Regions from separate parts of the Crossiella sp. NPDC003009 genome, predicted to be linked through region 2. Evidence: riboswitches for the same ligand, from Rfam matches in the RefSeq annotation. Region 2 holds a riboswitch; the other holds the start of a gene.
The links. Region 2 has a riboswitch for glycine ahead of gcvP (aminomethyl-transferring glycine dehydrogenase). Riboswitches for the same ligand answer to the same signal wherever they lie in the genome.
Positions count from the first base shown of each region.

Region 1: it holds a riboswitch for glycine, as region 2 does, so the genes downstream of both, gcvT (glycine cleavage system aminomethyltransferase GcvT) here and gcvP (aminomethyl-transferring glycine dehydrogenase) in region 2, are expected to answer to the same signal.

Region 1 is NZ_JBSFUA010000004.1:242,205-245,598, reverse strand. Features, by position in the region: gene ACWDY5_RS07135 (response regulator transcription factor) at 1-143, shown strand, start outside; gene ACWDY5_RS07130 (sensor histidine kinase) at 124-1,299, shown strand; glycine riboswitch at 1,353-1,452, shown strand; glycine riboswitch at 1,453-1,548, shown strand; gene gcvT (glycine cleavage system aminomethyltransferase GcvT) at 1,601-2,707, shown strand; gene gcvH (glycine cleavage system protein GcvH) at 2,742-3,113, shown strand; gene glyA (serine hydroxymethyltransferase) at 3,129-3,394, shown strand, end outside.
Region 2 is NZ_JBSFUA010000042.1:74,872-78,265, forward strand. Features, by position in the region: gene ACWDY5_RS32390 (MerR family transcriptional regulator) at 263-829, shown strand; gene ACWDY5_RS32395 (hypothetical protein) at 1,110-1,499, shown strand; glycine riboswitch at 1,656-1,755, shown strand; glycine riboswitch at 1,756-1,869, shown strand; gene gcvP (aminomethyl-transferring glycine dehydrogenase) at 1,913-3,394, shown strand, end outside.

The DNA of each region.
Region 1 (3,394 bases), on a different contig from region 2:
CGGAGCGGCTGCTGGAGCTGGCCTGGGACGAGCACGCGGACCCGTTCACCAACGCGGTGCGGGTGGCCATGTCCAAGCTGCGCGCCAAGCTCGGCGAGCCGCCGGTGATCGAGACGGTGCCCGGTGCCGGCTACCGCATCTGAGCGCCCAGCCCGGCTGACCGTCCGGGTCAAGCTGACCGCGCTGTACGGCGCGCTGTTCCTTGGTAGCGGCGCGGTGCTGCTCACCGTGATCTACCTGCTGGTGCGCGACCAGCTCTCGTTCCGGCTGGCGACCACGATGGGCCGCGCCATGCCGATGGACACCGTGCCGTCCTCGGTCGCGGTCCGCGGGTACAACCCGGACGGCACGCTGGGCTTCGTGCCGGCGGGCGAGGTGACCAGGGCGGTGGAGGCCACCACGCTGGACACCCTGCTGCTGGTGTCCATCCTGTCCCTGGTCGGCGTGGCCGCGCTGTCGGTGGCCGCGGGCTGGTGGCTCTCCGGCCGGGTGCTGCGGCCGCTGCACACCATCACCGCCACCGCGCAGCGGCTGTCCTCGACCAACCTGCACGAGCGGCTGGCGCTGAAGGGCCCGCCGGACGAGCTGACCGAGCTGGCCGAGACCTTCGACCGGATGCTGGACCGGCTGGAGTCCTCCTTCGACAGCCAGCGCCGGTTCGTGGCCAACGCCTCGCACGAGCTGCGCACGCCGCTGGCGGTGCAGCGGGCCGCGGTGCAGATCGGGCTGGCCGGGAACCCCAGCCCGGAGAAGGCGGCCGAGATCAGGGAGCAGCTGCTCACCGCGAACCGGCGGATCGAGCGGCTCATCGACGGGCTGCTGGTGCTCGCCCGCAGCGACCGCGGCCTGGAGAAACGCGCGGAGGTGGAGCTGCACGCGGTGGTCGGCGAGGCGGTCGAGCAGTACCGGGCCGAGGCCGAGCGCAGGCAGGTGGAGCTCCAGGTGCGGCTCACCGAGGCGACCGTCTCCGGGGACCGGGTGCTGCTCACCCAGCTGGTCGCCAACCTGGTCTCCAACGCGATCCGGCACAACCTGGCCGAGGGCGGCACGGTGTGGGTGCGCACCGACGCCTTCGGCGGGCTCACCGTGTCCAACACCGGCCCCAAGGTGCCAGCGAAGCAGATCCCGCAGCTGTTCGAGCCGTTCCGGCGCGGCGAGGGCCGCACCGACAAGGGCGAAGGCGCCGGACTGGGCCTGTCCATCGTGGACTCGATCACCCGCGCGCACGGCGGCACGGTGCAGGCCCACCGGCGGCCGGACGGCGGGCTGCGGGTCAAGGTCGAGCTGCCCAGGGGTTGACAGACCCACGGGGTGTCCCGGAAGGTTCGCGGCACAACCGCATATCGGCCGTTTGAGCTCGGGCGGGAGAGATCCCGGCACGCAGCACGCACGGGACGCCGAAGGAGCAACCTCTCCCCGGAAACTCTCAGGCAACGTCACCGTTCGAGCGAGGCGACTCTGGAAAGCAGGTGGGTTCGCCCACCTCACCCACGGTGCAACCCGTGTTCGCGCGGGGAAGCTCTCAGGTCCCATGACAGAGCGGGGAGGCTCGCCAGCGGCGTCCGCATGCCCGTCGACGCCTCGACCCCAGGAGCCTCCCGTGACCGGACTCGGCGCGTCCCGCCGCAGCCCCCTGCACGCCCAGCACGTCGCGCTGGGCGCCCAGTTCACCGACTTCGCCGGCTGGTCGATGCCGCTGCGCTACAGCAGTGAGCTGGCCGAGCACAAGGTGGTCCGGGAGGCCGCCGGGCTGTTCGACCTCAGCCACATGGGCGAGATCGAGGTCACCGGTCCCGAGGCCGGGCGGGTGCTGGACTACGCGCTGGTCGGCGCGATCGGCTCGCTGGCGGTCGGCCGGGCGCGGTACACCATGCTCTGCCACACCAACGGTGGAGTGCTGGACGACCTGGTGGTCTACCGGCAGGCCGAGCGGAAGTTCCTGGTGGTGGCCAACGCCTCCAACGCGGTGCTGGTGCGGGCGCTGCTCGGCGAGCGGGCGCACGGCCTGGCCGCCGAGGTCCTCGACCGGTCCGCGGAGACCGCGCTGATCGCGGTGCAGGGCCCGGCGTCGGCGGAGATCGTGACCGCGGTCACCGGGCAGGACCTCACCGACCTGAAGTACTACGCCGGACGCCCCGCGGTGATCGCCGGGCATGACGTGTTCCTGGCCCGCACCGGCTACACCGGCGAGGACGGCTTCGAGGTCTACGTGGCCGCCGAACTGGCCGGTGCGGTCTGGCAGCGGATCGCCGAGACGGGTGAGCCGCTCGGCCTCAAGCCCGCCGGGCTGGCCTGCCGGGACACCCTGCGACTGGAGGCGGGCATGCCGCTCTACGGCAACGAGCTGCACGTCGGGGTGACCCCCTTCGACGCGGGGCTGGGCCGGGTAGTCCGCTTCGACAAGCTCGGCGACTTCGTCGGCCGCTCGGCGCTGGAGGCGCGCACGCACACCACCCGCGCGCTGGTCGGGCTGGCCGGCAAGAGCCGTCGCAGTCCGCGGGCCGGGCAGCTGGTCAAGCTCGCCGACGGCACCGTGGTGGGCGAGGTCACCAGCGGCGCGCCCTCCCCCACCCTCGGTCACCCGATCGCGCTCGCCTACCTCGACCACGCGCACGCCGACGCGGGCACCGAGGTGGTCGTGGACGTGCGCGGCAACGCCGAACCGGCAGAAGTGGTCGCCGTCCCGTTCTACAAGCGCTCCCGCTGACCTGCGAAACTTCCCCGCGAAAGGCAATACCGCTGTGTCTGTGCCCCGTGAACTGAGCTACACCAAGGACCACGAGTGGATCACCGAGGGCGAGGTGGCCACCGTGGGCATCACCGCCTACGCCGCCGAGGCGCTCGGCGACGTGGTGTTCGTCCAGCTGCCCGAGGTGGGGGCGGTGGTCAGCGCCGGAGAGGCGTGCGGTGAGATCGAGTCGACGAAATCGGTCAGCGACCTGCTGGCCCCGGTCGCGGGAACGGTGACCGAGGTCAACCAGGCGGTGGCCGAGGATCCGGCATTGCTGAACTCCGACCCGTTCGGAGCCGGGTGGCTGATCAAGATCAACCGCGCGGGTTCGGACGGAGAGCTGCTCACGCCGGATGCCTACGACGAGCTGACCGCAGGCTGAAAGGGAGACCCGATCATGTCCACTTTGGACACTCCGCTCGCGCAGATCGACCCGGAGATCGCCGAGGTCCTGGGCGCCGAGCTCCGCCGCCAGCAGTCCACCCTGGAGATGATCGCCTCGGAGAACTTCGCCCCGGTGGGCGTGCTCGAGGCGCAGGGCTCGGTGCTGACCAACAAGTACGCCGAGGGCTACCCCGGCAAGCGCTACTACGGTGGCTGCGAGCACGTCGACGTCTCCGAGCGGCTGGCCATCCAGCGGGTCAAGGACCTCTTCGGCGCCGA
Region 2 (3,394 bases):
ACCGGTCGTCACCGTCCGACCAGGTGACGGCGCGGGTATCGGTTCAGAAGAGTGAGGACGACCGAGGCGCCGGGCGGGACGGTGGTCCCTTCCCCGCGCGTCGCGTTGACCCGGGGGATGGCCCGTCTTACCGTCGGTGGCGAGTCAATCGCGCCGGGGCAGAACCAGTTTCCCGGCCGCCTGCTCAGGACCGACACGCCGGTGGGGACACGGGCGTGCGGTCGCCGTTGCCGACCGGAGGGTCGGCCGAGGGGAGGCACGCGTGGTCGAGGAAGCGCCAAGCCATCGAGGCGCGCCCGAGCAGGGTGCTTTGTTCCCTGACCTGTCGTTGCCGGACGAGCTGGTCGGCTATCGGGGCCCGGCGGCCTGCCAGATCGCCGGCATCACCTACCGCCAGCTGGACTACTGGGCCCGCACCGGACTGGTCTCGCCGACCATAAGGAGTGCCCACGGCTCCGGCAGCCAGCGCCTGTACTCCTTCAAGGACATCCTGGTCCTGAAGGTGGTCAAGCGGCTGCTCGACACCGGCGTCTCGCTGCAGAACATCCGGGTCGCGGTGGACCACCTGCGCCGCAGGGGCGTGCGCGACCTGGCCCGGATCACGCTGTTCAGCGACGGCACCACGGTCTACGAGTGCACCTCCCCCGAGGAGGTGGTCGACCTGCTGCAGGGCGGTCAGGGCGTGTTCGGCATCGCGGTCAGCGGGGCGATGCGCGAGATCAGCGGCACCATCCACGAGTTCCCGGCCGAACGGGCCGACGGCGTGGAGCTGCTGCCCGGCGAGGACGACGAGCTGGCCCGCAAGCGCCGCGACCGGCAGACCGGCTGAACCAGTTCTGCCCCTAGGGTGTGTCCGCCGGGTCACGCCTGCGATAGCCGCGCCGGTTTGGCCGCTGACGGCACGGCCGGAACACCCGGATACGCCCGGTATGAGGGCGTCCCGGCCGCGCCGCCAGCGACCAAACCGATCACGACTCTCGCAGACGTGACCCAGCGGACACACCCTGGTTCAGTTCTGGCTGAAACCCCTCGGAGCGGCCGTTCGCCGCTGCTTAAGCTCCCGCTGACGGCTGCCCAGGGAGCAGCCGCCCGCACTTGGGGGTTCCACCATGACTCGACGTCTGCTGACTGTGGCCGCGCTCGCCCTGGCCGCTTTCGGCGTCTCCGCTCCGCTGGCCCAGGCCGCGCCCGCGCCGATCAGCTTCGGGCACGAGCAGGGCAAGTTCACCGGCACCAAGGACACGGTGTGCAACCCGATCATCGGTTGCACCTACAAGCTCGAGGGCACGCTCAGCACCGCGGGCGCGGACTGCTACCAGGTCCAGTGGACCGCGGGCAGCGGCTGGGGCGCGGTCAACGTGCCGCCGGCCTGCGGCGCCGGCGAGCACCGGGTGGCCCGCGGCTTCCCGTGGCCGGGCGCCCGCCCGACCGCGTTCCGGCTGTGCCTGGTCAGCTCGGACGGCGCGGTGCGTTCCTGCGGCGCCCAGCAGGCTTCCTGACCCGCGCCGCCGCCGCGCGCATCCCGGCAGGCTGCGCGCGGTGGCGGCCCGGCCACGCCCTGTGTCCGTTCGCGACCACGGCCGGTGACCTGGTGTTCTCGGGCACGTCGGAAACTTCCGGTTAACTCAGGCGGGGTAGGATTCGCGCGTAGTCGTGATCCCCACGCGGGAGAGCCCGGACCGGAGCCATCGGTCCGGCGCCGAAGGAGCAACTCCTCCCCGGAACCTCTCAGGCCAAGCGGACCGTGTGGGCAGACACCTCTGGAAAGCGGTCCGCGTTCGCGTGGACCCGCCGACGGTGCAAGTCCGGCGCCGCACTGGCCGGGTGAAGCTCTCAGGCGCCCGGAAACCGGGTACGGACAGAGGGGGAGGGCAGTTCCGCATGCCCACCCCTAGGCGCCGGAGGCGAGAGCATGACCCAGCCGAACCCCGATCGCATCCCCTTGGCCGCGCTGGAGCACGGCACTCCTTTCGCCGACCGGCACGTCGGTCCGCGGCCGGCTGAGCTGGCCCGGATGCTCGACGTCATCGGGGTCGGCTCGCTGGAGGAGCTGGCCCAGCGGGCGGTGCCCCGGGTGATCCGCGAGGGTGAGCTGTCCCTCGCGCTGCCCGCGCCGGCCACCGAGTTCGAGGCGCTGGCCGAGCTGCGCGCGCTGGCCGACCGGAACACGCTGCGCACCCCGATGATCGGCCTCGGCTACTACGGCACCATCACCCCGCCGGTGATCAAGCGGAACGTGCTGGAGAGCCCGGCCTGGTACACCGCCTACACCCCGTACCAGCCGGAGATCTCGCAGGGCCGCCTGGAGGCGCTGCTCAACTTCCAGACCATGGTCGCCGACCTGACCGGCCTGGAGACCGCGAACGCCTCCATGCTGGACGAGGGCACCGCGGCCGCCGAGGCCATGACGCTGGTGCGCCGGGCGGGCAAGGCCAAGTCGCCGCGGTTCGTGGTGGACGCGGACAGCCTGCCGCAGACCATCGCGGTGATCGAGACCCGCGCCGAGCCGCTGGGCATCGAGATCGTGCTCGCCGACCTGGCGCAGGGCCTGCCCGAGGGCGAGTTCTTCGGCGTGCTGCTGTCCTACCCCGGCGCCGGCGGCGAGGTCCGCGACTACCGGGCGCTGGTGGAGCAGGCGCACGAGCGCGGCGCCCAGGTCGCGGTGGCCGCCGACCTGCTCGCGCTGACCCTGCTGACCCCGCCGGGGGAGTGGGGCGCGGACGTGGTGGTGGGCACCACGCAGCGCTTCGGTGTGCCGATGGGCTTCGGCGGCCCGCACGCCGGGTTCATGGCGGTGCGCTCCGGCCTGGAGCGGCAGCTGCCCGGCCGCCTGGTCGGGGTGAGCGTGGACGCCGACGGCAACCCGGCCTACCGGCTCGCGCTGCAGACCCGTGAGCAGCACATCCGCCGGGAGAAGGCGACCAGCAACATCTGCACCGCCCAGGTGCTGCTCGCGGTGATCGCCGCGATGTACGCGGTCTACCACGGCCCCGACGGCCTGCGCGCCATCGCCACCAGGGTGCACCGCCTGGCCGCGGTGCTCGCCGCGGGCCTGCGCGCCGGTGGCGTGGACACCAAGCACGACCGCTTCTTCGACACCGTGCTCGCGCACGTGCCGGGCCGCGCCGCCGAGGTCGTGGCGAACGCCCGCGCCCTCGGCGTCAACCTGCGCTTCGCCGACAACGACCACGTCGGCATCGCCTGCGACGAGACCACCACCCGCGAGCACCTCGCCCTGGTGTGGCAGGCCTTCGGCGTCACCGGCGAGGTCGACGCGCTGGACGCAGAGACCGCCGACGCGCTGCCGGCCGAGCTGGTCCGCACCTCCGACTACCTGACCCACCCGGTGTTCCACACCCACCGCTCGGAGACCGCGCTGCTGCGCTACCTGCGT